3 regions of the Paenarthrobacter sp. NPDC089307 genome follow, and region 1 is predicted to be linked to each of the others. Evidence: predicted binding sites of a transcription regulator. Region 1 holds the regulator's gene; each other region holds the start of a gene.
The links. The regulator Rex, encoded in region 1, represses fermentation and respiration genes when NADH is low (regulators of the CRP and FNR family bind a similar motif). The targets are predictions, from matches to a motif close to CTTGTGAANNNNTTCACAAG.
Positions count from the first base shown of each region.

Region 2: the regulator Rex is predicted to act here: its motif matches at 4,840-4,859, upstream of AB0N72_RS13605 (queuosine precursor transporter).
Region 3: the regulator Rex is predicted to act here: its motif matches at 2,567-2,586, upstream of AB0N72_RS03850 (glyceraldehyde-3-phosphate dehydrogenase).

Region 1 covers NZ_JBFBHE010000006.1:253,915-263,336, reverse strand. The annotation lists gene AB0N72_RS16625 (DUF1961 family protein) at 1-646, shown strand, start outside; gene AB0N72_RS16620 (acetylxylan esterase) at 697-1,704, shown strand; gene AB0N72_RS16615 (3-deoxy-7-phosphoheptulonate synthase) at 1,924-3,072, shown strand; gene AB0N72_RS16610 (helix-turn-helix domain-containing protein) at 3,212-3,424, shown strand; gene AB0N72_RS16605 (AURKAIP1/COX24 domain-containing protein) at 3,588-3,686, shown strand; gene AB0N72_RS16600 (DUF559 domain-containing protein) at 3,884-4,849, opposite strand; gene AB0N72_RS16595 (HAD-IB family hydrolase) at 5,065-5,883, opposite strand; gene AB0N72_RS16590 (glutaredoxin family protein) at 6,082-6,336, shown strand; gene AB0N72_RS16585 (redox-sensing transcriptional repressor Rex) at 6,413-7,120, shown strand; gene AB0N72_RS16580 (hypothetical protein) at 7,169-7,900, opposite strand; gene AB0N72_RS16575 (hypothetical protein) at 8,129-8,845, opposite strand; gene AB0N72_RS16570 (YceI family protein) at 9,012-9,422, opposite strand, start outside.
Region 2 covers NZ_JBFBHE010000005.1:159,787-169,208, forward strand. The annotation lists gene AB0N72_RS13585 (NUDIX hydrolase family protein) at 1-495, shown strand, start outside; gene AB0N72_RS13590 (DUF6707 family protein) at 569-1,573, shown strand; gene AB0N72_RS13595 (SRPBCC domain-containing protein) at 1,646-2,356, shown strand; gene tgt (tRNA guanosine(34) transglycosylase Tgt) at 2,458-3,729, shown strand; gene AB0N72_RS13605 (queuosine precursor transporter) at 3,863-4,573, opposite strand; gene AB0N72_RS13610 (TetR family transcriptional regulator) at 4,874-5,536, shown strand; gene AB0N72_RS13615 (TIGR01777 family oxidoreductase) at 5,536-6,432, shown strand; gene AB0N72_RS13620 (hypothetical protein) at 6,499-6,951, shown strand; gene AB0N72_RS13625 (MFS transporter) at 7,385-8,797, shown strand; gene AB0N72_RS13630 (response regulator transcription factor) at 8,915-9,422, shown strand, end outside.
Region 3 covers NZ_JBFBHE010000001.1:831,984-841,405, reverse strand. The annotation lists gene AB0N72_RS03870 (Nif3-like dinuclear metal center hexameric protein) at 1-524, shown strand, start outside; gene AB0N72_RS03865 (C4-type zinc ribbon domain-containing protein) at 582-1,319, shown strand; gene AB0N72_RS03860 (peroxide stress protein YaaA) at 1,333-2,097, opposite strand; RNA gene rnpB (RNase P RNA component class A) at 2,156-2,543, shown strand; gene AB0N72_RS03850 (glyceraldehyde-3-phosphate dehydrogenase) at 2,808-4,295, shown strand; gene AB0N72_RS03845 (hypothetical protein) at 4,369-4,578, shown strand; gene AB0N72_RS03840 (HNH endonuclease family protein) at 4,702-5,502, shown strand; gene AB0N72_RS03835 (acyltransferase domain-containing protein) at 5,487-6,305, opposite strand; gene def (peptide deformylase) at 6,309-6,881, opposite strand; tRNA gene AB0N72_RS03825 (tRNA-His) at 7,002-7,077, opposite strand; gene orn (oligoribonuclease) at 7,210-7,845, opposite strand; gene mptB (polyprenol phosphomannose-dependent alpha 1,6 mannosyltransferase MptB) at 7,994-9,422, shown strand, end outside.

The sequences.
Region 1 (9,422 bases):
AGATGTGGCATCCTGGATCGCCGAAGGGCCGGTGCAGTTCGGAACGTTCGACGACGGCGGGCCCGGTCTTGGAGCCGACGGAACCAGTGCGCTGGTCCTGTCGGGTTCCCTCGACGGGGAAGAGCACGGTGACCATGCCCACTGGACCCTGTGGTGCCCCGAGAAGCTGCCCGACCACGTCCGCATCAGCTGGGAGTTCCTGCCGCTTGAGGAACCCGGGCTTGCCATGGTGTTCTTCGCGGCCCGGGGCCACGGGGGAGAGGACATTTTCTCCAAGGCCCTGGCCCCGCGGACCGGCTTTTATCCGCAGTATCACTCAGGGGATATCGATGCGCTGCACGTGTCCTATTTCCGGCACAAGTACGCCTCCGAGCGTGCCTTCAGGACCTGCAACCTGCGAAAGAGCGCGGGGTTCGAACTCGTGGCGCAGGGTGCAGATCCGCTCCCGCCGGCTGGGGATGCGGACGGTTTCTACCGGATGGAAGTGATCAAGGACGGTCCGCGGGTGTCCTTCGCCATCAATGAACTTCCGCTGTTTGCCTGGTTGGACCCCGCGCCTGTTCCGCTGGGTGGGGGCTATTTCGGCATCCGCCAGATGGCCCCGCTCAAGGCCGCGTACCGCAACCTGTCCATCAGCAATTTGTAGCCAGCCGCGCCTGTGGCCGAGCACACAAAACCATGACGTAGGATGTCCCCATGCCTCTCTTTGATCTCCCCCTCGAAGAACTCCGCGACTACACCTCAACAGCGGTCCCACCCGCAGATCTCGATGCTTTCTGGGACCGGACCATCGCCGAGGCCCGCGATGTACCACTGGACGCCGTGTTTGAGCCGGTGGACAACTACCTGGCCGTGATTGATTCATTCGACGTCACATTCTCCGGCTTCGGGGGAGACCGCATCAAAGGATGGCTGCATCTGCCCGCGCACCTTGAGCCTGGCACGCGGCTTCCCGTTGTGGTGGAGTACATCGGCTACTCCGGCGGCCGCGGCCTGGTCAACCAGAACACCCGCTGGGCACAGGCCGGCTACGCACACTTCGTCATGGACACCCGCGGCCAAGGCTACGGCGGTGTCTCGGGCGACACTCCGGACCCGCACCCTTCCGCCGGCGGGGTTGCCTTTGCAGGCTTGATGACCCGAGGTGCCGACCACCAGGACAACTACTACTTCAGGCGGGTCTACGTGGACGCCTTCCGTGCGGTGGAAGCGGCACAAAGCCATCCCGCCGTCGACCCTTCCCGCGTTGTCTTGACCGGCGTGAGCCAGGGCGGCGGCATTACCGTTGCCGCCGCGGGGCTGACGGCAGGGAGGCTCGACGGCGTCATCGCCGCACTGCCCGACGTCCCGTTCCTGCAGGACTTTCCGCGCGCGATAGACATCACCCCGCGCGGTCCGTACCCGGAGATTGCCTCCTTCCTCGGCAGGCACCGGGACCGCTACGAGTCGATGCTGTCCGTGCTGAACTACTTCGACGGCGTCCACCTGGGCAGGGCGGCGACTGTTCCGGCGCTGTTCTCCGTGGCGCAAATGGACGATATCTGCCCTCCGTCCACGGTCTTCGCCAGCTACAACAACTACGGGCTTTCTGCTGGGTCGCCTGAAAAGGACATCGAGGTATACCGCTTCAACAACCACGAGGGCGGCCAGGAACACCACTGGATCAAGCAGTTGCAGTTCCTCCGCAAACTTTTGTCATCATGACGGACGCGATTTGCCGGGTCTGGCCCGGGGTGGTTATGGTGTGGCTATGACAAACCGTTGGTATGCGTATTTTTCGTTGGCTCTGGAGGGGCCCGCGTCTAACTGACACGCATCCAACTTTCCTTCAGAGCCAGCAGGGCAGAGATGATTCTCTGCCCTTCGCCATATCCGGCGGGTTCTGAAAAGGGGCCCGCTCCGCATCCCGGACAGGACCCAGAAATGACCAGCATCGCCGCCGAATCCCCCTCGCTCGACTCCGCAGACTCTGCGCAGCCCGCCACCTCCAACCTTCGGGTGGCCCGCTTCGAGCCGCTTCCGGCACCACAGGACCTCATCGCGGAGTTGCCGCTGGACGCCCGCTCAGCTGCCGTCGTCGAGCGCGGCCGTGACCAGGTCCGCGCCATCATGGACGGAGTGGACGACCGTCTTCTGGTCATCGTGGGCCCGTGCTCCATCCACGATCCCAAAGCCGGCCTCGAATACGCACGGCGCTTGGTCAGCCAGGCCGAGAAGCACAAGGAAGACCTGCTGGTGGTCATGCGGACGTACTTCGAGAAGCCGCGCACCACGGTTGGCTGGAAGGGCCTGATCAACGATCCCCACCTGGACGGCAGCCACGACATCGCCGCGGGCCTCCGCGCAGCCCGCGGCTTCCTGAAGCAGGTCACCGCCCTGGGACTGCCTACCGCCACCGAATTCCTCGAACCCATCAGCCCGCAGTACATGGCTGACCTCGTTTCCTGGGGTGCGATCGGCGCCCGCACCACCGAAAGCCAGATCCACCGCCAGCTCGCCTCCGGCTTGTCCATGCCCATCGGCTTCAAGAACGGAACCGACGGCGACCTCCAGGTGGCCATCGACGCGTGTGGCGCCTCTGCCGCCGAGCAAGCCTTCCTGGGAATCGACGACGACGGCCGCGCATCTTTGGTTGCGACATCCGGCAACCCGGATACCCACGTCATCCTCCGTGGCGGACGCAAGGGGCCCAACTACGGAGCCGACGATGTTGCAGCTGCTTCCGCAAAGCTCGCCGCCAAGGGCTTGAACCCGCGACTGATCGTGGACGCAAGCCACGCCAACAGCGGCAAGAGCCATCACCGTCAGGCCGAGGTTGCGCTGGAAATCGGCGCCCAGCTGGAAGCCGGGGCTTCCTCTCCGATCGCCGGTGTGATGCTGGAGAGTTTCCTGGTGGGAGGGGCGCAGAACCTGGATACAGCCAAGCAGCTCTCCGGCGAGCAGGAACTTGTGTACGGCCAGAGCGTTACGGATGCCTGCATGGAATGGGGCGTCACGGCGTCGGTGCTGGAGCAGTTGGCTGCCTCTGCACGCAAGCGCCGGACTGTCTCTGGGGTTGCCTCGGGGGAGTAGGGTCCCACTTCCGGGGAAAGCTTTCACATTGGCCCCATGAGCCTCTAGAGTATCTAGCACATGGTTGTTTGATGGCTCAGCATCGTCACACCGTTTCCTGGGGGTGTCCTGGTCGGCTGAGAGCAAAGGAATATGGGAAATGTCGGCGGAGTCTAACTTCTCGAATGCGCGATTCATGACGGTGGCCGAAGTGGCCGACGTCCTGCGTGTTTCCAAAATGACCGTGTATCGCCTGGTCCACTCAGGGGAAATGCCAGCCGTCCGGTTTGGCCGTTCCTTCCGGGTGCCGGAGGAAGCCGTGGCACAGTACCTCAAAGGTGCCGTAGTGGACGGACAATCCGAGACTGCCTAAGGCTGCTGTGGTCCGTCCAGCGGACCGTGGTCATGGGGTACCCCTTTGAAGCGGTACTCTGTTAAGGAACGTTTTACGTCAATGTAAGAATCTGTCAGTTGTACTGTCTGCTTCCGCGGATCTGTTCCAACAGACAGGAACTTCTAGTTTGTAAGGAACTTTCGTGGGTTCAGTTATTAAGAAGCGCCGCAAGCGTATGGCCAAGAAGAAGCACCGCAAGCTGCTTCGCAAGACTCGCCACCAGCGCCGCAATAAGAAGTAGAGATACTTCATCAAGCGTGAATGCCCGTTGCCTCTCGAGGTGGCGGGCATTTTGCGTCCCGTCCCTCTCTCACATCCCGGGTGCTTGGGTGGGTCGCTCGCTCACGTTCCGGGTGCTTGGGTGGGTCGCTCGCTCATGTTCCGGGTGCTTGAGTTGGTCCCTCGCTCACGTTCCGGGTGTTTGGGTGGGTCGCTCGCTCACCCCTGGGGTCTCGCGAAACCTGCTTGCACTGAAGGGTCCACCCAACCGTTTCGCAACGCCTTCTTTATTTGCTGCGTAGCGTTGGCAAAGCCATCGGCAAGGTCGTCTTTTCCAAAGACAAGCACCGTCCAGCCGGCGGCCCGGAAGGCTTTATCCCGACGCTGATCGCTGAAGTACTGTGCCTCTTCAAGGTGATGGCCGCCGTCGTACTGGATAGCGACCCGACGCTTGCGGTATCCGAGATCTGCTGAAGGCGAGAAGGGATCGGAAAGTCGCAGCGAGACCTGAAGTTCCGGTTCGGGAAGCCCGGCGTCCAGCATCGCGAGACGCAGCATCGATTCCGGTGCCGAATCGGCCCCGACCCGCATAAGCTCGAGCGCTTCCCTGGCTCGGACAACACCTTGCAGGTTCTTATGGCGTTCCACCAAGGTGCGAAGGGCCTCAAGTGTTGTGAAGGGCGCATCCCGTTGCTCAAATTCAGGCCTTGGAATGCGAATAAGTTCGTCACCGATGCAGACGAGCTCATTCAGCGGCAGCACCCGGGCCAAGTCGAGCCAAGTCCTGGGTCTCGTGCTGATCCAAAGCCCGCGGATCAGCTCGACTTCGCCATTTTCGACCACGACAGTGTGGCCGATGACGCCTTTTCGCCGAACCGCCGGCAGACTTCTGGGTTTACTTAAGTGCAGCTCGTTTGAATCCGACAGCCACGGAGGAAGTGAAAAATTGTGAAGCTTGGCTGCTGTGACGTGGGAAATCCAAGCGCCGGGGCTGGCCGCTGACAGTGATCGGGCAGCCGCCTCGAGGTCGAAGTCCCAATCTGCGGGGCGGTAAATACCCTTACTGACAGGCTGGATGCCGATGCGGTTCCAGAGTTCCACATGGGCGAGGCCAGCTGCTTTGGCCTCCGTCAAGGTGAATGGGGCCGAACTCAGCTGAGCCGGAACGGGTATGGGAATCTGCATACCGGCATTCTTACCCAGATCGGACTCGACGCGCAGAAGTTATCCACAGGTAGGCTAGCCCTGCCTGGGACCTGATGGAGGGTTGGGTTCAAGCGCTTGGGACCTGATGGAGGGTTGGGTTCAAGCGCTTGGGACCTGATGGAGGGTTGGGTTTAAGCGCTTGGGACCTGATGGAGGGTTGGGTTTAAGCCCTTGGGTTGTGATGGAGGGTTGGGTTAGAGGCGGGGGCCGCGGAATCGTGAGAAGCCGCGCCACAGGCCGTAAACGGCACCGCCGACCGTGGCAGCTTTGAGGCCCAGAGTTGCTGCGCGGCGGCCGGAACGGAAGTCGTAAACGGGCCAGTTGTTGTCGCGGGCATGTCGCCGTAGCTTGGCATCAGGATTTATCACAACCGGGTGACCAACCATGGTCAGCAGCGGAATGTCGTTGGCCGAATCGCTGTAAGCCCAGCAGTGGTCCAGATCCAGGCCTTCGCGGTCAGCGACCAACTGGACTGCCACGGCCTTGGCGGGCCCGTGCAATATATCCCCGACCAATTTCCCTGTGTACATGCCCTCATGCACCTCCCCGACAGTCCCCAACGCTCCGGTGAGGCCGAGCCGGGTGGAAATGACCGTGGCCACTTCGATTGGCGTCGCGGTGACCAGCCAAACTTTACGGCCAACTCGGAGGTGCTGTTCGGCCAGGGCTTTGGTTCCAGGCCAGATGCGGGACTCGATCATTTCGTCGTAGACCTCTTCGCCCAGGGCTTTGATGTCATCGACGGTGATGCCGGCAGCCAGGGTCAGGGCAGAGTCCCGAACAGCATGGACGTCCTCCATGTTTTCGCCCCGCATTACGAACTTGAACTGCTTCCATGCAAAACCTGCCGCTTGCGGCAAGGTGAAGGCTTTACGTTCGTACATCTTGCGTGCCACGTGGAAAAGGCTCGCGCCCTTCATCAACGTGTTGTCGACGTCGAAGAAAGCAGCTTCACCGGTGTGCTTCTGCGCTTGGGCAGTTGCGGCAACAGCGGCGTTCTTCTCCTCGGGCATGCCTTGAGTCTAGTCAATCGCGGGTACCCCGCGTTGAGGGCGCACTGGCAGCCCGGTCGAGGGGGAGGTGGTGGAGGGTTGGCGGGAAGGGGGTGGGATGTGGTGGAGGGTTGGCGGGAAGGGGGTGGGATGTGGTGGAGGGTTGGCGGGAAGGGGGTGGGATGTGGTGGAGGGTTGGGGGCGGTTACCGTTAATCACATGGCTATTCCCGACGTCGTCCTCCTCACCAAAGCTGACTGCCACCTCTGCACGGAGGCGCGTGCCGCCGTCGAGCGCGTTACCAAGAGCCTCGGCGTGAACTGGACCGAACAGGCAATCGACGGCGACCCCCAACTTCAGGAGCGCTATGCGGAAGAGATTCCAGTGGTCCTGGTGAACGGTATTCAGCGCGATTTCTGGAAGATCGACGAGGATCGCCTGACCCGCACCTTGAAGAAAGCCCTGGCAGGCTGAGGCTGCGCTTACCCGCATGTAGTGGCTTTTGTTGAGTCCGGCCGGGGGTCATAGAGTGGAACAACAAAGCGACGCAATGGAGAATACCGTGACTGCGCTGGAACCGTCCGCGGAAGCAATATCCGGGGACAACGAACCTGCCGCCAAGCAGATCCCGCCCGCGGCTGTGGCCCGGATGACCCTCTATTTGCGCGCGCTGAACTCGCTCCTGGCCGAAGGAGTGGAGCGCGTCTCCTCCGAAGCGCTGGCAGAAGCGTCGGGCGTCAGTTCCTCAACGCTCCGCAAGGACCTTTCCTATGTCGGCTCGTACGGAACCCGTGGCGTGGGCTACGAGGTCCAGTACCTGAGCCGGCACATTGCCGCAGCCCTTGGCCTGACCCATGACTGGAAAGTGGCCATTGTCGGCGCCGGTAACCTCGGCAAGGCCCTGGCCCGGTATGGCGGCTTTGAGTCCAGGGGCTTCGACGTCGTGGCCATCTTCGACGCCGACCCCATGGTGATCGGCAACGAGGTAGGTTGGCTGCGCGTCAGCGATTCGGCCGAACTTGAGCGGGTCCTGGAACGAACGCACACAAACATGGTGGTGCTCGCACTGCCGGCCACCGTAGCGCAAGCGGTTTGCGACCGGGTCATCGCGGCTGGAATCAGGAGCATCCTGAGCTTCGCGCCGGTCCTTCTGCAGGTCCCGCCGCATGTGAACCTCCGCAAGGTGGACATGGCGACGGAACTCCAGATTCTGGCTTACCACGCACAAAGGGCGCAGACACCGGGTCAGGCTGTCTAGCCTTCGCCGGGTCCGCGCCCCTCGTGGATGTTTGCGGAACGTTGCCGCTTAGCGGCCCTGGTACGGGTTCCCGAACTGCGGCGTCTTGCGGAAGTACGGCGCCGACGCCGGCAGGTACAGCAGGATGATTCCTACGATGCCAAGAATGGCTGCCAGTGATGCCAGGCTCGGCGGCAGCAGGAAGAAGATGGAGAGCGCAGCAAGGACCGTGCCAAGGATACGTGCCCAGTTCCGGCCCTTGCGGACGTTGATGGCCACGAGGGCGTACAAACCGGCACCGATTACTCCGAGCGCAACCATGACGGCGACGATGAAGCCTTGGACGTCTTGGAAACGGACATCTGCGCCGCCGCTGGCCGACATCTGGTCCTCGAACATGCTCCTGAAGGAGGGGTCGTTCAACGCTGCCATGGAAATGATGATGGAGATGAGCCAGATGGCCCCCGCTCCGACAATCAACCAGAACGCGGTGTTGACCATCTGGGGAACAGTGGACGGCCCGGGCTGCTGGCTTGGCCAGTTGGTGTCCTGCCCGTACTGGGGTGCTTGGCCATAAGGCGATGCACCGGGCTGCCCGTACTGGGGCGCTGCCGGGGGCTGGGACTGCTGGCCGTACTGGGGCGCTGCAGGCTGCCCGTACTGCGGTGCTGCCGGGGGCTGGGACTGCTGGCCGTACTGAGGCGCCGAGGGCTGGCCGTACTGCGGGGCGGGCTGGCCGCCGGGCTGCTCGGACTGGTTGGAGTCGCCCGGGTTCGACGGCGGGTATGGAGGGTTGCTCATGGCATTCCTTTGCTTGTTCGACTGCAGGTACGGCCGCCGGGATCAGCAAAGTGACCCTGCCCCCAGCGTGGTTCTGCTTCCACCGTACCCCCGGGGTCCCGCACCGTTGCCTACCACACGCAGGAATTTCAAGAGGGCGGGGAAAATCATCATGTGGGCGTACTTCTTCATGATGAAGGCCGCGGGAATCCTTGGGGATCCGGCCGCGGCCTTCCGCTCAACGCGCTCCTAGACGAAGTGTTTTTGGGATTCGGGGAGCCACATCATCACTGCGGCAGCAATTGCAGCTGCTGAACTGAGCAATGACAGGTTGAGGGTGATGAGGAGGAAGAGCAACGAGAGGACAGCGAACCCGCCCAAAATGGTCAGAACCAGCCGGGCCCAGCGCGCTCCCTCCTTGAGGCGGATGGCGATGAACACGTACACGGCGGCTATCACCAAGCTGAAGACAAAGTTGAAGATGCCCGTCCCGATGGACAAGGCTCCGAAGTAGTCGCGGTAGATGAAGATGTTGGCGAAGTTGGCGATGATGCCCAACACCGCCGCAGCGATCCAGAGCCAGTAGGAGGTGGTGAGTGTCTTCGGAACGCCCGTGGTGTCACGGAACCTTTGTGCGATGTTGTTGAAGTCCAAACCGAAGACGTTGCGGGGCGGGGCGTTGTAGCCCAGGCCGGCGGGCGGTGCGGGATTCGGCCCGGCGGGCGCGGCGTACGCGGGTTGGCCGGGTTGCTGATAAGAAGGGGGCTGCTGGTAGGCAGGGGGCTGCTGGTAACCCTGCTGGTCCGGGTAACCCGGCTGTCCTTGGTAACCGCCGGGCGGAACGGTGCCGCCCTGTGGTGGCTGGTAACCGGCGGGGGGTTGGTAGCCCGCAGGAGGAACATTGCCTGGCTGCGGTGGCTGGGCGCCGGGCTGCTGTGGCTGTGGTGCTTCATCTGGGGTACTCATGGCATCACTGTAGACCGCAGGTTGAAGGTTGCATAGGAAATTCGGAGCCAACTCGCAGCTAAATACAGGGTGTTTGCCGAACAATATCGGGGTGACTCATGTGTATGCGAAACGGCGCCCCTGCAGCACCAGGCTGAACAGGGACGCCGTCCGGGGTGTTGTGGAATCAGGCAGCTGCCGGAGCGATGAACGCGAGCTCCAGGTTGATGACAACCTTGTCGCTGACCAGGACGCCACCGGCCTCGAGAACTGCGTTCCAGGTGAGGCCGAAGTCCTTGCGGCTGATGGTGGTTTCACCCGAGACGCCTGCGCGGGTGTTGCCGAACGGGTCAACTGCAACACCGTTGAACTCGGTCTCGATGGAAACTTCCTTGGTCACGCCCTTGATTGTGAGATCGCCCACGAGGTCGAAGCTGTTTCCGTTGGCCTTGACGTGGCGGGAGACGAAGGTGATTTCCGGGAACTTCTCCACATCGAAGAAGTCTTCGCCCTTGACGTGGCCATCGCGGTTGACGTCGCCGGAATCGAAGCTGGCGGTCTGGATGGTGGCGTTGACCTTGGAGTCGGCCAGGGTTTC
Region 2 (9,422 bases), on a different contig from region 1:
GAAGACCTCTTCGAAGCCCGCGGCCGTCTCCCCATGGTCTACGTGGAGGCTGTTCCGGTCAGGCTGGATCCGCTCGGGTACGTGAACGAGGTTGGCACGCTCCTTCAGGGCGACGCCGATGGCAACATGGTAAGGTACCTCGTTTCCGGCCGCGTCCTGTACCGCGAGACCATCCGCGCGGCCCTCCTGCGGCACATGGAAAAGGACCTGGGCCCCCTGGCTTTCCCGCAGCTGCCCATCAGCCCTGTGCCGTTCACTGTGGCCGAGTATTTCCCGGCCCCATCACAGACCGGCTTCACGGACGACCGCCAGCACGCCGTTTCGCTGGCCTACGTCATTCCGGTCACCGGCGAATGCGAACCGCGCCAGGACGCCCTGGAACTGACGTGGATGACGCCGCAAGAGGTACTCAGCGACAACGTCCAGCAGGAATTCGACGGCGGACGCGGGAACCTCGTGAGGCAGGCCCTGGCTTTCTCGGGCATCGTTCTCTAGCGGGTCCCGGCCCCTTCATCAGCTGGTCTTTGTAGACTGGACGGCGGACCCCAAGAGAACCAAAGGATTTCCGATGACTCACAGCCCAGCCACACAGCAGTACAAGGAAAAGCAGGCTGGGGACCTGCGGCCCGGGGATTTTGTGTTCCCGCCCGGCGACGGGCCGGCCCAGGAAATCGTCAATATTGACACCGAGAATGACGACTATGGAGTCGCCGCTTTGCTGCGCGTGACAATGGGCGACGGCGGCACGGTACGGATCGCGGTTGGGTCCAGCGTGCCCGTGGGTGAGGGAGTCCCGGCCGGCACCGATGCGGAAGCTCCGGCCGCCGCAGCCCCGGACGCAAGCAATTCCAGCTCAAGCACCTCCGCGGAAGCCGACGCTGACGCTCCTGCCGGGCCCGCCGTCGTCGTTCCTCCACGCCCCGAGGCCCCGCCCACCTACACCGGCCCGAGCGCCGAGGAAATGGCGCTGATCCCGGATCCCGAGGGGACACCGGAGGCCGTGGTGCGCGCTGCGGCGGCGAACCACAAGGGCAAGAACGGTGTCCAGATACTCTCGGAGCGGCTCGCGAAGGGCATCAACACCAAGTCCGGAAGCTGCCTCCGCGACCTCAGTGACCTCGCGTTCAATCTGTGCATCGTCCTGCGCGATCCGGACAACGCCCTGGCTGTGGCGGACCTGCTGAACGTGCTGCCGTTCGACGGAAACCTGGACCGCTGGGCCTCGATCGAGCGGGCCTTGGCGCTGTCCAGTTTCATCTGCCGCGAGGCCGGCCAAACAGAGCGTGCCGCGGTCTACGAGAAATTGCTCCGCGCCCCGGAGTCGCAGGAGGAAGACCCCTTCAAGGCCCGGATCAATGCCCGTGTCCGGCAGCGCTCCCTGAACGAACCCAACCTGTACGACAAGGAAATCTTCCGCGCCATCGATAACGGCAACCACGAAGCCGAGCGTGAATGGCGGTTCCTGCGCTTGGAAGCACTGATGTTCCTGCGCGCCCATGGCGGCTCGAAGACCATCGACGAGGCCGAGCTCGCCCGGCGGATCGGCAACGAGCTGGAATCCGTGCGCGCCTAGCTTTTCCTGCGCCACCGGTCCCGGAATTACAAGCCCTGTTATGTGGATGCGAACGGCGGTAGATTCGGGGCCATGACGAACAATCTGAGCGTTGTGATTAATGCCGACGCGCAGCAGGTTTGGACCATGCTGCGCGAACCGTCCCTGGTTGCCCAATGGCACGGCTGGGAGGCCGACGACCTCGACGCCGAAATCAAGCAGATCTACTTCAACACCGACGTTGTGGAAGCGCCGGATCACACCAGCCTCACCGTCAACGCTGGGGATGTCTTTGAGCTGCATCCTGTTTCGGGCGGCACGGAAGTCCGCGTGATAAGGGCGGCGCTGGACCATGATTCCGAGTGGGCGGAATGGGACGAGGACATCACCCAGGGCTGGCTGACGTTCCTGCACCAACTCCGGTTTGCGCTGGAACGGCATCCGCACGGACACCGGCGTACCCACTTCGTCTCCCTTCCCGGCAAGGGCGGACCGGCCATTGAAAAGCTGGGGCTAGGAGACCTGCCTCCCGTTGGGGAGGAGTACTCGCTCACGCTCGATACCGGCGAGGAGATCTCCGGCAAGGTCTGGTTCAAGAGCCGCCACCAGGTGGGCCTCACCGTCCACAGCTACGCCGAGCACGGCGACGGCCTGCTGATCGTCGCGGAGCAACTTCCCATTCCGGACAAGAGGCCCGACGGCGGCTCCATGGTCATTGCCTCCACTTACGATTTGGGGGCCCACACCTTGGCGGACATCCGGTCTTCGTGGGACAACTGGAAGGCTGAAAACTACGGGTCATAGGGTTCATTCGGCAGGTTACTCCCGGTAAAGCTGGCACACTAGGTAGCGTGCCAGCTTCCCTTCCTGCTCCTGCTTCTCCATCCGCCCCTGCCGTTCCCGCCCTGCCCGGATTGCCTGAGCGCCAGTCCGAGTTCTCGTTTTCGGTGGGCCAGCGCCTGACTGAAACGTGTTCGCCGTCGGACGCCATGGTAGAGGCCAACGGCGGCGCGTTCCTGGGCCGGACCGGAACCATCACCACGCCGCACGGGACCATCCAGACGCCCGCGTTTATCGCCGTCGGGACCAAAGCAACCGTGAAGGCTGTGCTGCCGGAGTCGATCGCTGAACTGGGCGCGCAGGCTGTGCTGGCCAACGCGTACCACCTCTACCTGCAGCCCGGACCGGAAATCCTCGACGCCGCAGGTGGGTTGGGCGCCTTCATGAACTGGTCCGGCCCCACGTTTACGGACTCCGGCGGGTTCCAGGTGATGAGCCTGGGCTCAGGGTTCAAGAAGGTCATCGACATGAAGAACGTGGACTCTTCCGGGCCCGATGACGCCGTGGCACCCGGGAAGGAACGGCTGGCACACATTGACGACGACGGTGTCTGGTTCAAATCCCACCTCAACGGCGACCGGCACCGCTTCTCCCCCGAGATCTCCATGCAGGTCCAGCACAAGATCGGGGCGGACATCATGTTCGCCTTCGATGAGCTCACGACGCTGCAGAATTCCCGGGCCTACCAGGAGGAGTCCCTGGAGCGCACCCGTTTGTGGGCGCTGCGGTGCTTGGAAGAGCACGCTTCCTTGACAGCCTCCCGCGTGGGCAAGCCATACCAGGCCCTGTTCGGCGTGATCCAGGGCGCCCAATATGAGGACCTGCGCCGCAAAGCGTGCCAGGATCTGGGCGCCATGCCGTTTGACGGCTACGGGATCGGCGGTGCTTTGGAGAAGGAAAACCTTGGCACCATCGTGCGCTGGTGCAACGAGGAACTGCCGGAGAACAAGCCCCGGCACCTGCTGGGCATCTCCGAGCCGGACGACATCTTCACGGCCATCGAGAACGGCGCCGACACTTTCGACTGCGTCTCCCCCACCCGTGTGGCCCGGAATTCAGCGTTCTACACTCCGTCCGGGCGCTTCAACCTGTCCGGGGCCCGCTACAAGACCGACTTCGGGCCACTGCAGGACGGCTGCGATTGCTACGCCTGCGCCAACTACTCGCGGGCGTACATCCATCACCTGTTCAAGGCCAAGGAAATGCTCTCTGCAACCCTGATCTCCATCCATAACGAGCGCTTCGTGGTGAAGATGGTGGACGATGCCCGCTTGGCTATCGAGTCCGGGGACTTCTTCGAGTTCAAGGCGGAGACGCTGGGCCGGTACTACTCCTAGGCCTGGCTTGCGCCCGGCCTGGCTTGCGCTGGGCCTGGCTTGCACCCCATTTCGATGGATCGCCGCGCGTTCGATGGTTGGAAACGTCGTTTGCGCAGCGAGGCATCGAAATGGGCTCCATGCCCCGCCGGCCTTAGGCCGCGACTGCTCCGTAGCTCGGCTCGCGCTTCTTGATCCAGCCGACCACCAGCACCGTAATCGGCACGAAGATGAACTCGACGGCGGTCTTGTACACGAAGCCCACCAGCACGTAATTGACGAACGATCCGGCGTCCGTGATGCCGATGACCGACGCCGCGATGCTGCAGAAGATCAGGGTGTCCACGAATTCGCCCACCACCGACGAGCCCATGAGGCGTGCCCACAGGGATTTTTCGCCGGTGCGTTGCTTCATCTTCACCAGGATCCAGGAGTTGATGGTTTGTCCTGCCAGGAAGGCGAGCAGCGAGGCAAGGACGATCTGCGGGACCGGGCCGAGTGCGCCCTCGATTGCTGCTTGCTTGGCTGTTCCGTAGTCGTCATTGAAGCCAGGCAGGATGATGATCACCCAGTAGCACAGCGACGCGAACACACTCAGGGCAAACGAGGTAACGATCGCTTTGCGGGCAACCTTGAAGCCGTACACCTCGCTCATGACATCGCCGAGGATGTAGGCCAACGGGAAGAGGAAGAACCCGCCGTCAGTGATGATCGGGCCGAGCACCACGCCCTTTGAGGCGCCGATGTTGGAGAGGATCAGCACTACGGCCATGACGGCCAACATGATGCCGAAATAGGGGGATCCGATCGAGGCGAAACGGGGTGCAGGCTTGCTGAGCGTGCTGGAGCCGGAGGGCGAGGGCATGGGTCATCCATTTCGTAGTGGTTCGCGCAGGCGCCCGGTTCCGAGGGCGCCCCGCTGTATTAGCACTGTGGGTGGTGGGGCATGGAGCCGGCACCTCCCCCATTCTCCCACTCATCCCCACGCTCCATCACATCCCACCCCCTTCCCACGCACCCTCTCTCACATCCCACCCCCTTCCCACCAACCCTCACTCACATCCCACCCCCTTCCCACCAACCCTCACTCACCCTTTCTTTTGAACACGTTCAAACACGTGCAATACTGGATTTCTGAACACGTTCAAAAACTGTGGAGTGACGTATGCCTGCAAAGAGTGAACAGACCCGCCAACTGGTAGCCGATGTCGCCCTCAAGATGTTCCGGGAAATTGGCTTCGAGAAGACCACCATGCGCGCCATTGCCCAGGAGGCCGGATTGTCGGTGGGCAATGCTTACTACTACTTCGCGTCCAAAGACGAACTGGTCCAGGAACTCTACATCCAGGTACAGGACGAGCACGCCGCGGCTGCCGCGCAAGCCCTCGAAAACGTCCAGGACCTCGCCAGCCGGTTGAAGGCCGTCCTCCACGCCGGCATCGACGCCATGACGCCGTACCACCAGTTCGGTTCCGATTTCATCTCAACGGCGATCCGGCCGACGTCGCCCGTCAATCCGTTCGGCGAGGCTTCCACCGCCGCCCGGGACGCGTCGCTCGCGATCTTCCGCACCGCCGTCGACGGTTCCTCGCCCGCAGTGGCGAAAAAACTGCGCGGCGACCTGCCCGAGTTGCTGTGGCTGGCGTACATGGGCGTCGCCCTGTTCTGGGTTTACGACAAATCCGAGGGTCAACGCCGCACCCGCAAGCTGATTGACGGAGCCGCCCCGTTGATGGCCCGAGGTTTGTCACTTGCGAAGATTCCCGGAGTGAGCAAGGTGTTTGACGATGTCCTGGGACTCGTCCGCGGCGTGAAGGAAGACGCGTAATGCCCCGGACCGTGGTGATGGCGGGCGCCACCGGCTTCATCGGCAGCTACTTCCGGCGGCGGTTCGCTGACGAAGGGTGGCAGGTCCGGACGGTCGGGCGGGACGCTTCAGCGCACGCGCACTGGAACGACGACGGCGCCATCACCAAAGTGCTGGACGGCGCCGAACTGCTGGTAAACTTCGCCGGACGATCCGTGAATTGCCGTTACAACGAGCGTCACAAGCGGGAGATCCTGGACTCGAGGGTCTTGACGACCCGCGCCTTGGGGCGGGCTGTTGCTGCGTGTGCCGAACCGCCCAGGACCTGGATCAACTCAAGTACCGGAACCATCTACCGGCATGCGGAAGACCGTCCGCAATCCGAGGAGTCGGGCGAGTTGGGAAGCGGGTTTTCCGTGGACGTCGCGCGTGCTTGGGAGGACGAGTTGGCAGCGGCTATTTCTCCCGCGACGCGGAAAGTGCCGCTGCGCATTGCAATCGTGTTGGGCGCCGGGGGCGTCATGAGTCCCCTCCAGAACCTAGCCCGATTCGGCTTGGGCGGACACATGGGTCCGGGCACGCAGAAGTTCAGCTGGATTCACGTGGAGGACCTGTTTCGAGTAGCGTTGTTCGTTCACGCTCATGGTGAGTTGACCGGTCCGATCAACGCCGCTTCGCCCTACCCGGTGAATAATCGTGAGCTTATGGCTTTGGTGCGGCAGAGTCTGGGCACTCCTTTCGGCGTTCCAACCCCGGCTTGGCTGCTCGAGGCCGGGGCCGTTCTGATCCGGACGCAAACGGAGCTGGTACTGAAGAGCAGATGGGTGGAGCCACGGAAGCTGCTCGACGCTGGCTTTGTGTTTGAGTACCCATCGCTCGCCGGCGCCCTCAACCAGATCGCCGCAGGCAAGCCGTGAACCCTCACTCACATCACCGCCCCTTCTTCCCAACCCTCAGTCACATAATCGGCCGGGTGGTGACCAATGGACGATGACTTTTGGATACACGAGTCAGAGTATGGACTGAAGACACCCAAGACCGGCCATGGATGGCCCTATGGATCAAAAGACCGGGTGGTCATTGGGGGCGGAGGGCTCGCTGTTGGCGTCGCGCTGGCGCACCTGACGTTTTGCCTTTTCCTGGTTGTTCAATCCCCAGGTGGACGGGCAATCGTGTTCTTCATTTACAGCATTCTTCCCGTGTGGGCTGTGGGCGTTGCGGTTGGATCTCTACTGGGCCTGGCACTTCGGCGCATCCCCCACCAATGGATTCACGTGGCTGCCTTCTTCGCGGCCCCGTTGCTCATATGTGCACCATTTGGCTGGCTGTCCCCGACTGGTCCGACTCTTTTCCCGTTGTCCATCGCCGTTGCCGCCGGCGTTGGTCGACTCTCGATCTGGAAAATGGTTCGTATCCACAAGCCAAATCCCAGCTAATCGGGCAGGGACCTGCAGGAGGGACCGCATCAAACCCTAGGGACCTGCAGGAGCGACCGCCGGAAGCACTAGGGATCTGCAGGAGGGACAGCCGGAAGCACTAGGGATCTGCAGGAGGGACCGCGGGTGAGCGGGTGAGCGGGCGCAACGGCGCCTTTGAGCGCTGGCCGCGGGCCGCCGTCGAGCATTATGTCCCGGCGTCGGGCCTCAAGCAACGGCCGCGAAACCTAAGGAAGTGTTAGGAAATCCCTTCCCGCGTTGGCTGTGCCTTGCACCACCCATAGTTTGGAACATGTCCTCTTTCCCCAAGAGGGCCTTTCTTAGTCGACGAAGAGCCATGCGCAAGGACGCCATGAGCACGAGCTTCATGGACAGAACGAACTCATGCAAGACACGGCTGCTGCAATACGCTGCCGTCCAGGAAGGTTCATTGATGAGCACCCAACAAGCTGCACCTCTGAGCGAAGCCGCCCACACCCGTAAGGCAGTGAGCAACATCCTCAAGGGCTCCGCGGGCAACCTCGTGGAGTGGTTCGATCTCTACGTCTACACAGTATTCGCGGCGTATTTCCAGTCGCACTTCTTCAACTCCTCGGACGATCTCCAGGCCGGTCTTGAAGCGATGGCTGTGTTCTCGACGTCGTTCCTGATGCGTCCGATCGGCAGCTGGTTCTTCGGCCGCTACGCGGACCGCAAAGGCCGCAAAGCCGCACTGACACTGAGCGTGACCATGATGTCGGCGGGCTCGTTCGCCATCGCGGTCCTGCCAACCCAGGACGTCATCGGTCTCTGGGCCCTCATTCTGCTGGTGTTTATCCGCGTGCTGCAAGGCTTCTCGGTGGGCGGCGAGTACGGGACCAGCGCCACCTACATGTCCGAGGCAGCAACGGCCAAGCGCCGCGGCTTCTTCTCCAGCTTCCAATACGTCACCCTCATCGGCGGCCAGATGCTGGCCCTCCTGGTCCTCGTGATCCTGCAGAGCACCATGAGCAAGGAAGACCTGACAGCGTGGGGCTGGCGGATACCTTTTGCAATCGGCGGCGTCGCAGCGTTGGTCGTCCTGTGGCTTCGCCGCTCCATGGAGGAGACCCTTTCCGCCGACCAACTCCGCGCGGCGCACGTCAAGGTCGCCGGCGAGGCCCAGCCTGGCACCATGAAGCTCCTGTTCACCAAGCACTGGAAGCCGCTGCTCATCTGCATCGGCATTACCCTTGGCGGTACGGTGGCGTTCTACACGTACACCAACTTCATCCTGAAGTTCATGAACGATACGTCCGGCATCGCCAAGACCGATACCTCCGTGATCAACTTCTGGGCGCTGTTCATCTTCATGCTGCTGCAGCCCGTCTACGGCCTGATTTCAGACAAGATCGGCCGCAAGCCGCTGCTGATCTGGTTCGGTGTCACCGGTGTCCTCTTCACCTGGCCGCTGCTCTCCACCCTGGCCGGAACCAAGGATCCGTTCGTCGCCTTCCTGCTCATGATGGGCGGCCTGCTGATGGTTGGCGGCTACACGTCCATCAATGCGCTGGTGAAGGCTGAGCTCTTCCCGGCATCCATCCGTGCACTGGGTGTTGGTCTCGGCTACGCGATTGCCAACTCGCTGTTCGGCGGAACGGTCCCGCTGATTGGAGCGGCGTTGCAGAAGGCCGGGCAGGAGAACCTGTTCTTCACGTACGTCACCGCGGCCATCTTCATCTCGCTGCTGGTGTACATCTTCGCGCTGAAGAACAAGAAGTCGACGCACCTTGATGCAGAGCAGGGCCACGCCTTCGCCGCCCGGAGCACTGCCAACGACGCCGGGGAAACCGGCGACGGCGGCAAGAAGGATCGCGTCGACGCCTGACTTTGGTGCCTTGTGGGGCCCGTTCTGCGCACTTTGGATACTCCGAAGGGCGCAGAGCGGGCCTCACAACGTTAAGCTCTAGTAGCGACCCCGCCCCGCTACCCTAAGGACCACACCGTGCACGTGCTCATCGTCGAGGATGACGACGCCATGGCCTCAGCCTTGAGTGCCGCCGTCGCCTCAGCCGGGCATAAGCACACCCGCGTCTCCAGGGGCGAGGACGCACTCCTGGCCCACCGGCAGCACGAGGTCATCCTGCTTGATCTGGGCCTGCCAGACTTGGATGGCCTGGACGTCCTCAGAAAACTGCGCCAAGTGACGCAAATTCCCATCCTGATCCTGACCGCCCGCGATGACGAACGCAGTGTGGTCCTCGGCCTCTGTTCCGGCGCCGACGATTATCTGGTCAAACCGGTAAAACTTGTAGAACTCCTGGCCCGGATCGAGGCCGTGACGCGCCGAACCAACCGCACCGGCCAAGCGGCGCCACACACGATCGTCCTCGGGAAACTCGAAGTCGATCTCGACCGCCGCGTCGCATCGGTTGGCGCCAGGGAACTTCCCCTCACGGCGACGGAATTCGACCTTCTTGCGCTGCTGGCAAGGAACGCGGGCTCGGTGGTTA
Region 3 (9,422 bases), on a different contig from region 1:
CCGTTGGCGGGGTCTCGGATGTCCTGGCTGACGCTTTTGGATTGGAGAATGTCTCGCCCTTGACTCCGGCATCGAACGGATTGCCGGAAGAAGGCATCGGGAGGGTGGGTGACCTTCCGGAGCTGGAAACCCTGGGTGACTTCGCGGCCCGGGTTTTTGAAATGCTCCCTGCGGTTGCCGGTGGAGTGAGGGTGGCTGGCGACAAGGACGGGCTGGTGCGGCGGGTCGCCGTTTGCGGTGGTGCGGGCGACAGCTTGTTCGACGCCGTCCGGGCCAACCACGCCGACGTCTACGTCACAGCGGACATGCGGCACCATCCGGCATCGGAAGCGCGCGAAGGAGCCACCAACGGGCGGCCCTACCTGATTGACGTGTCGCACTTTGCCAGCGAATGGTTGTGGCTCCCTGCCGCCGCCGACGCCTTGGGCAATGTGCTCTCGGACCAAGGCTACGACGTCGATATCCGCGTCAGCAGTACCAACAGCGACCCCTGGGACTTCATACTGACTCCCGGCGGCGACTAGAGTCTAGGGAAGAGCCGGACCTGATCTCCAGGCCGGCGGCGACAAGCGGAGGTAAGCGTGGCGAAAGCAGCACCGGCAGAACAATTGAAATTGCTTGAACTGCAGGGGCTCGATGCCAAGCTCAAGTCGTTGGCCGGCCGCCGGAAAGTGCTGGAAAACGACCCCCGCATCACTGACCTGACGGACGCCCTCAGCGTGGCCAACGGTGAACTGGGGGCCGCCAAGGTCGCCGTCCACGACGCCGAGGCAGAACTGCGCCGCGCGGAAGCGGACGTCGAACAGGTCGCCTCGCGAATCGAGCGCGACGAAACCAGGCTTAACAGCGGAACCGGACTGTCCAAGGACCTGGTAGCGCTGCAGAACGATATTGCCTCTCTCGCCAAGCGCCGTTCGGACCTTGAAGACGTTGAGCTTGAAATTCTGGAACGGCTGGATAAGCTTCGCGAACGCCAAGCCGCCCAGCAAGCCATCGTTGATGACATCCAGGGCTCCTTTGGCAGCATCCGGGCTGAGCTGGATGAGGCCATAGCGGAGATCGCGGCTGAAGAAACGGTGGTTCGAGGACAGCGGGCAGCTTTCGCCGAAGCTCTGGACGCCGGAATGCTGGCGGTTTACGAAAAAACCATTGCCAAGAGGGGAGTCGGCGCTGCCCGGCTGTTCCACGGTAAATCCGAAGGTTCCGGGATGATGCTTAGCCCCGGAGACCTTGCCGAGGTCAAAGCCGCGGCTGACGACGACATCGTCTTTTGCCCGGACTCGGGCGTTATCCTGGTCCGTTCTGCGGAGTGGAACTGACCCGGAAAGGCTCTTAGCTGGACAGGATGATGTTCAGCGCGTGCGGCTTGCGGGCGCTGCCTTCCACCAGTTCGGCGGTCCAGATTTCGCTTGCGGCTTTCAGGAGCTGCTGCGGTGTTGCCGGCGCCTTGCCGCGCCTCGTCAGCAAGTGCCGTGCCAGTTCACCCCGTGTGTGCTTGGCGAAGTGGCTCACGACCGTTCGCTTGCCGTTGGCCTCGTTGAAGACATTGACGGTGACCGTCTGTTCCGCCGGGGGAGCCCAGGCCGCGGCGTAGGTGCTGGAGCGGCAGTCCACCAGTAGTTCACCTTCAGCCCGCTGGCGTAGGGCGGCGGCAAGTTGCGGCTTCCAGTATGAGGCGAGGCGTCCGACGTCGGGCAGTGCTGTTCCCATCGACAACCGGTAGGCGGGCACGTGGTCGCCAAAACCGATGGCGCCCCACAGCGCGGAGACTACGAGGATGGACTCGCTGGCCTTGCGTCGTTGTGCGGGAGTCATGCTCTTGTAGCCCAGCGCGTCATAAAGGACTCCCGAATACACCTGGTGCGCCGGGGCTGCAGGTTCGGCGTGCAGGCGGGTATTGCGTTCGACGTCGTCACGCAGGGAGGCGCCGACGCCCAGCAGCGCCAGGGCGTCCTCGTGCGCGCTTACCGTTCCCAGTGCTTCGAGGACCTTGGCCCGGCAGGGATTCAGTTCCGGAAAGCTCAAGGACTCCCAGTCGATGGCGGGGCCTTTGACGGCGGGGGTCTTGCCTTCGGACGGCGGCAGCAGAATCAGCACCAGTCGATATTACCGTCGGATTTTGGTGGCCCCCAACGCCGGTAGACTGGTCCGTGGATGGGTTGACCAGGCGGCCGCGCGTCACGAAAGTGGCTCGAGGAACGTCCGGGCTCCACAGAGCAGGGTGGTGGGTAACGCCCACTCGGGGTAACCCGCAGGCCAGTGCCACAGAGAACAGACCGCCTGCGTTTCCGGTGTTGCACCGGTTGCTGCAGGTAAGGGTGAAACGGTGGTGTAAGAGACCACCAGCTCCCTGGGTGACCGGGGAGGCTAGGTAAACCCCACCCGGAGCAAGGCCAGACAGGACACGTTCGAGGGCTGCTCGCCCGAGTGTCCGGGTAGGCTGCTGGAGGGCGTCGGCAACGGCGTTCGTAGATGGATGGCCGCCACTCCCTTTTCGGTAACGAGGGGGAGTACAGAACCCGGCGTATCGGTCAACCCATCCATTTATGACTCCCCGGATCGCGGGCGTGTGAGTGATTTCACGCCTCCGGGACGGCCATGCCCCCTCCTTCCGCCTTAGAATGGTTACTGAACGTAGAGGTTCTGCCGCCGGGACTGCGTTCGCAGCCGGCGGATTTTCTTTGCTCTCGTTCAAGGCGCTGTGGGTGGACCGAAGCCCGCCGGCGCATGTGCCGCAGGACTACTCCGGGCGGCCGCTGCCATCTGCATACGAGGACGTATGTGGTTGACCCAAGGAAGGTAGTTCTGTGAGCCAGACGTCAGATTCTTGTCTTGATAAGTGGATGGGCCGGGAGGCTCTCGCCGAGGCCATGATTCCGGTGATCGGCCGGTTGTACCGGGAAAACAACGTGGTCACCAGCATCCACGGCCGGAGCTTGATCAACAAGTCCACCATGAACATCCTCAAGGCCCACCGCTTTGCACGCCGGATGAGCAACCACGAGCTCCTGCTCGAAGAAACCGCACCCCTGCTGAACGCCCTTTCCGAGCTGGAGCTGGGCGCCGCAGCCATTGATATTGCACGTTTGACCGAGAAGTACCGGGCAGAAGGCAACGGCGCCTCCCTGGACGAGTACTTGCGCTCCGAGCTCGCCGAGATTGTTGGCAAGCGCGGCGCTGACGACCGGACCAGCACCGATGTCGTTCTTTACGGCTTCGGGCGCATCGGCCGTCTGCTGGCACGCATCCTGATCGAAAAGGCCGGTGGCGGCCACGGCCTCCGCCTGCGCGCCATCGTGGTCCGCAAGGGTGCCGACAACGACCTCGTCAAGCGAGCCAGCCTGCTGCGCCGCGACTCCGTCCACGGTTCCTTCGAAGGCACCATCCGCGTGGATGAAGAAGCAAACACCATCACGGCCAACGGCGTCCAGGTCCAGGTCATCTACTCGGACAACCCCGCGACAGTCGATTACACCGCATACGGCATCAAGGACGCCTTGGTTGTCGACAACACCGGTCGGTGGCGCGACGCCGAAGGCCTCTCCCAGCACCTGCAGAGCAAGGGTGTTGCCCGCGTCCTGCTCACGGCGCCGGGCAAGGGCGACCTCAAGAACATTGTTCACGGCATCAACCACCGCGACATCACCGACGACGACAAGATCGTCACCGCGGCATCCTGCACCACGAACGCGATCACCCCGGTGCTGAAGGCCATCAACGACAAATTCGGCATCATCCACGGCCACGTCGAAACGGTCCACTCGTTCACCAACGACCAGAACCTCATCGACAACTTCCACAAGGGTGACCGTCGCGGGCGCTCCGCTGCACTGAACATGGTGATCACGGAGACCGGTGCTGCAAAGGCTGTGGCCAAGGCGCTTCCCGAACTGCAGGGAAAGCTCACGGGCAACGCCATCCGCGTACCCACCCCTGACGTGTCCATGGCCATCCTGAACCTCAACCTGGAGAACGGCACCACGCGGGACGAAGTCAACGACTTCCTCCGCGAAATGTCCCTTCACTCGGATCTCCGCAAGCAGATCGACTACATTGATTCCCCTGATGTTGTCTCCACGGACTTCGTTGGTTCCCGTCGGGCCGGCATCGTGGACGGCCTTGCCACGATCTCCAACGACAAGAACCTCGTTCTCTACGTCTGGTACGACAACGAGTTCGGTTACTCCTGCCAGGTTGTCCGCGTGATGGAGGAAATGGCCGGTGTGAACCCGCCGTCGTTCCCCGCCCGGGACGTCATCGCTCCGATCGCCGTACTGGAAACTGCTGACGCGTAGGCGCAATCAGTAATCAGGGGTTTCCCGGCCGGGTCACTGGAATCGGCCGGGAAACCTGACCAGAATGGGACTCATGGACAACGAATCAACGATCGAACATGAGACCACTCTGGAACACGCCTTGGACGTCGCCAAGGCCAACCACAAGCAAGCCCAGAAGCTCCTGGACCAAGCCGTAGCTGCCAATGCTGCCGGAGACGTCACCGACGAGCGCGTGGAACAACTGCGCGGGCTTCTGGCGCTAGCTACAGAGGACCTGCAGCGCGTCATGCGCGAGCAGTAAACCCTGAAGGCTTTACGCGTATTCGCTGTGTGACTTCTCCTACACACTGTGGATATCGACTCTGACTGTCGGGGCCTTGTCTTACGCTCGTAGGACACTGCCTGCCCCAATGGATGGAGTCCCTTGAGTATCACCTGGTCCGCCTACAGGCGCGCCCGCCGCCGGTCACGCCAAGCATGGGCGGTCCTGGCCCTGGTGGCAGTTACCATCGTCGCCGGGCTCGCCTGGTTCTTCACCGCCGGCCAGTTCGAGGTCGCACAGCCGCCGCAGTCCGGGCCCAGCGAAGCCCCTGTCTACAACCCGGGGTGGATGAAGCCGGTGCGCGGCGCGGCTCCTGTAGCTGCAGAAAAGGCCGTTGATGCCTTGGAGCACTTGCAGGTCAAAGGCCGGGCGCCTAAAGCCGACTATGACAGGGCGGCATTCGGGCAAGCATGGGCCGACGCGGATCGGAACGGCTGCGACACCAGGAACGACATCCTGCGCCGTGACATGACAGCGGTGCAGTTCACGGAAGGTTCCACCTGCAAAGTGGCATCCGGAACCTTGAATGAACCCTACACAGGACGGCAAGTATCGTTTTCAAGGGGGCAGGAAACCAGCTCTGCGGTGCAAATCGATCACGTCGTGGCCCTGGCCGACGCCTGGCAGAAGGGGGCCCAGCAGCTCACGGCCCAGCAGAGGCAAACCCTCGCCAACGACCCCCTGAACTTGATCGCAGCTGATGGCCCGGCCAACGTCAAAAAGGGAGCGGGCGACGCCGCGACCTGGCTGCCGGCAAACAAGAACTTCCGCTGCCACTACGTTGCGCGGCAGATCTCCGTGAAAACCGCGTACCGCCTTTGGGTTACCCAGGCAGAGAAGGATGCGATGAAGGGCGTCTTGTCCTCATGCCCCGAACAGCAGACGATCTACAGTTCCAGGTGACCGTGCCCGAGCTGCCAGGTGCCGCCGTCGTCGATCCTCTCAAGGACCACGCGCTGAAGTGACGTATCCCGGGGGAGTTTCTCCAAGTCCTGGAGTCCACGCTGCCGGAAAGTGAAGTACACGGCATCTGACTGCGCGTCCGTGCAACCGTCCAGGGTGAAGCGTCGGGCAAAGGACGCGATGTTGCTGTTCGGGAGCCGCTCAGAAAGATACGGATCCAACATCCATGAATCGCAGGTGGCGACGGCAGCCGGCTTGTCGGGAAAGTGTCGGGGGAAGAAGGAACGGGCTTCCGCGAAACTTTCATCCACCAGGGCGGGGGAGAGGCCGCCGTCCTCAGGAATGTGTACGCCCAACGCCCATCCTGAGGCAGAAACGGAAACATCGGCTGGAACCAGATGGAACTGCAGCCTGCCAAGCCGAAACAGATTGCCGGCCATGTGGAGCGTTAGCCAACCCCAGGTGTCGAGTCCGAAACGCCCATGGACCCGTCGGTTAATCCGCAACTGCAGGCCAACATCTGCCAGGGACGCCGCAGACACCACAGGGCTGATGCCCAGCTCCAGGTGGTAGGCGTGAACCGACGGGGCGAAGCGAAGCAGGGCTTCGATCCAGCTCGCTTCCGATGCGTTCCCGTCCGTGATCCCGTCCCGCGGAAAGCTGCCAAGCCGCGCTTTCAAGGCGTCCAGTGCTTGGACCACTTCCGAGTCCGGAGGCGTGGCCAGCAGTTCGGCGCAATCGTGCGCGTCCTCGGAGCTGATGTCCAGGAGCCTGAACAGCTCGGAATGGGACCCGGTCGCCATGCCCTAGTGCCCGAAGGGGTCCGGGTCGACGCCGGGCATCCAGGTCAGGCCAGGCACGCCCCAGCCGTTCTTCTTGGCCTGCTTCATCGCTTTTTTGGAGTATCGGTCCATCAAGCGGTTCACGTAGAGCTTGCCATCGAGATGATCGAACTCATGCTGGATTATCCGGGCAAACCAACCGGTTGCCTCGAATTCCACGGGCTTGCCATCGCCATCGAAGCCTTGGACCCGCGCCCATTCGGCGCGCTGCAACGGGTAGTACTCGCCGGGGAAGGACAAGCAACCTTCCACGTCTTCGTCAGGATCCGGAAGTGCGCCCGACACCTTGGAGAGGGTCAGCACCGGGTTGACCAGTACGCCTTGCGTCGGGACGTCGTCGTCGTTCTCGTACTTGTAGACGAAGATGCGTTTGCCTACGCCCACCTGTGGAGCAGCCAGGCCCACGCCGTTCGCGGCATCGTTCGTCTCGAACATGTCAGCGATCAAGGTGCGGAGTTCGTCGTCAAAGACTTCTACTTCGCTTGCCCGGCGGTGCAAAACAGGTTCGCCCCAGATAGTGACTGGCAGGACCGTCATGTCAGTTCTTCCTTTGTTGATCGCTATGGTCCGGGGCGTTCCGGAACCGGGTTAAAAGCAAAGGCCGCACCGGATAACCGGTGCGGCCTTTGTGGAAACCGGCTCTTAAGCCAATCTCGGTGGGGTGAGCTACGGGGGTTGAACCCGCGACCTCCTGGACCACAACCAGGCGCTCTGCCAACTGAGCTAAGCCCACCATGTGCCTTTTTCGTTCAGTCCGTATGACCGGCTTTCCTCGAAGGCAACGACAAATAGCTTACCTGCTGTTTTGGGGTGCAAAGTCCACTTTTGCCGGTTTTGGCGAAAAAACCTTCAAAAATGGCGCAGATCACACCGTTTCGCTGGATCCCAGGGTTTCGGCGCTGGCCATGATGTCCTTGGAAATGCGCTGGGCGGTGGCTGTGTCGGGTCCTGGCGCGGCAACAAAGACGGCCTCGCGGTAGTAGCGGAGTTCGTCAATGGAGTCCTTGATGTCACCCAGTGCGCGGTGGCCACCGTGCTTGGCAGGTGACTGGAAGTAAGCGCGCGGGAACCAGCGCCGGGACAGTTCCTTGATGGTGCTGACATCAATAACGCGGTAGTGCAGGTGCTCGACAATGTTCGGCATGTCCCTGGCCAGGAACATGCGGTCCGTTCCTACGGAGTTTCCGCCCAAGGGGGCCTTGCGGGGATCCGGAACCCACTTCTCGATGTATTCCAGCACCTGCGCTTCGGCCTCGGCCATGGTCTTCCCAAACGGGAGCTCGTCCAGGAGCTTGGAACGGGTGTGCATGTCCCGCACAAAATCATTCATTTGTTCCAGCGCGGCATCGTCCGGCTTGATCACGACGTCGACTCCGTCACCCAGGATGTTGAGCTCGGAATCCGTCACCAGCGCGGCCACCTCGATCAGGGCGTCGTTCTTGAGGTCCAGTCCGGTCATTTCGCAGTCGATCCAGACGATTCGTTCATTAGTAATAGGCACGCGCCTAGCCTATCCTTCAGGCGGTTCCAAGTGCTCCGATGGTACGATTTTTGAGCGCGGCAGTGTCGTTTTCTTCCTGCTGCTGAAGCCCCGAAGACGCAGAACCTTTGACCCGTATTCACCGGGTGAACGATTGGATGACGACTACATGACGGTGCCCGTACCCGCCGCCCAGAAGGCAGGGACAGCAGCGCCGGCGGCGGATGCTGCTGCAGCCAGCGAGGTCGATAACGCACGTTCGCCTCTGATTGCCGGTTTCATCGGTTCGATGTTCATGGTGATCGGCTCCTTGGGTGTGGGATGGCTGGCTCCGGTGTCCGAACTGCGGCGGTTGCCGCTGTTTATCTGGATGCGGACCGAGGGCGCGGGTGTCGCCATTTCCATCGTTCTGCTGGCCATCGGCGGCATGTTGCTCGTCCGGGCCTGGCTCCGCCTGGGACAACGCGTCCGGGTGTGGGGCCTGGAAGCCCGCAAAGCAACCCTGCAGGCCGTTGTCGCTTGGGGCCTGCCCATGATGTTTACGGTTCCGCTTTTCAGCCGGGACGTTTACGCATACATCGGCCAGGGCCGGTTGATGGTCGAAGGGATGAATCCGTACAAGAACGGCATCTCAGCGCTGCCCAACTATTTCCAGCTGGGTGCGGACAAGATGTGGACCGAAGCGCCGGTTCCGTACGGGCAGCTGTTCCTGTGGATTGAACAGTTCGTTGTCTGGGTTACCAACGTCCAACCGGAAGCCAGCATCATGCTGTTCCGGCTGGTGGCCCTGGTGGGGATCGTCCTCTGCATCATCTATGTGCCCAAGCTGGCCGAGCTTCATGGCGTTAATCCCCACAGGGCGCTGTGGCTGACCGCCGCAAACCCGCTCTTCCTCACAAACTTCATCGCCAGCGTCCACAACGACGCATTGATGATCGGGCTGGCCCTGGCAGGCCTCTACTACTGCGCTACCCGCCGCGTCATCCTTGGCATCGTTCTGGTCACTTTGTCGATATCAGTCAAGCCCATCACCATTGTTTTCCTGCCGTTCATTGGCCTCCTGTGGGCGGGCAAGGGCGCATCCTGGCCCCGGAAGTTCCTTTACTGGTTCCTCACTGCCGGCCTCAGCTTCGGATTGCTGTACGCGCTGAGCCTGGTCAACGGTTTCGGTTTCGGCTGGATCAACGGCCTTTCCGCTCCCGGCAGCATCTGGATCTGGTACGCGCCCGTGGGATTGATCGGCCTCGTTGTGGCCTCAATTTTCAATGTCTTTGGCTTGGACGGCTGGGGCATGGCCAAATGGGTTTACGACGCCGGCAAGGTCCTTATGGTCGGGGCTGTCGCTTGGCAGATCTTCCGCGGCGACTACGACCGCCTGATGCGGCGGCTGACCCTTGCGTTCGCCGCCATCGTGATCCTGGCGCCGATGATCCAGTCCTGGTACGTGGTGTGGTTGATTCCACTCTTTGCCGTGACGGGCATCCGCAACGACTGGCAGGTCAAGGCCGTCTACTTCATCGTGTCGTTCTTCATGGTCTATGCCATCTCCGACCAATTGGACGTCTTCCCGTACCTGCAGAGCGAAGACCTTGGCCTCG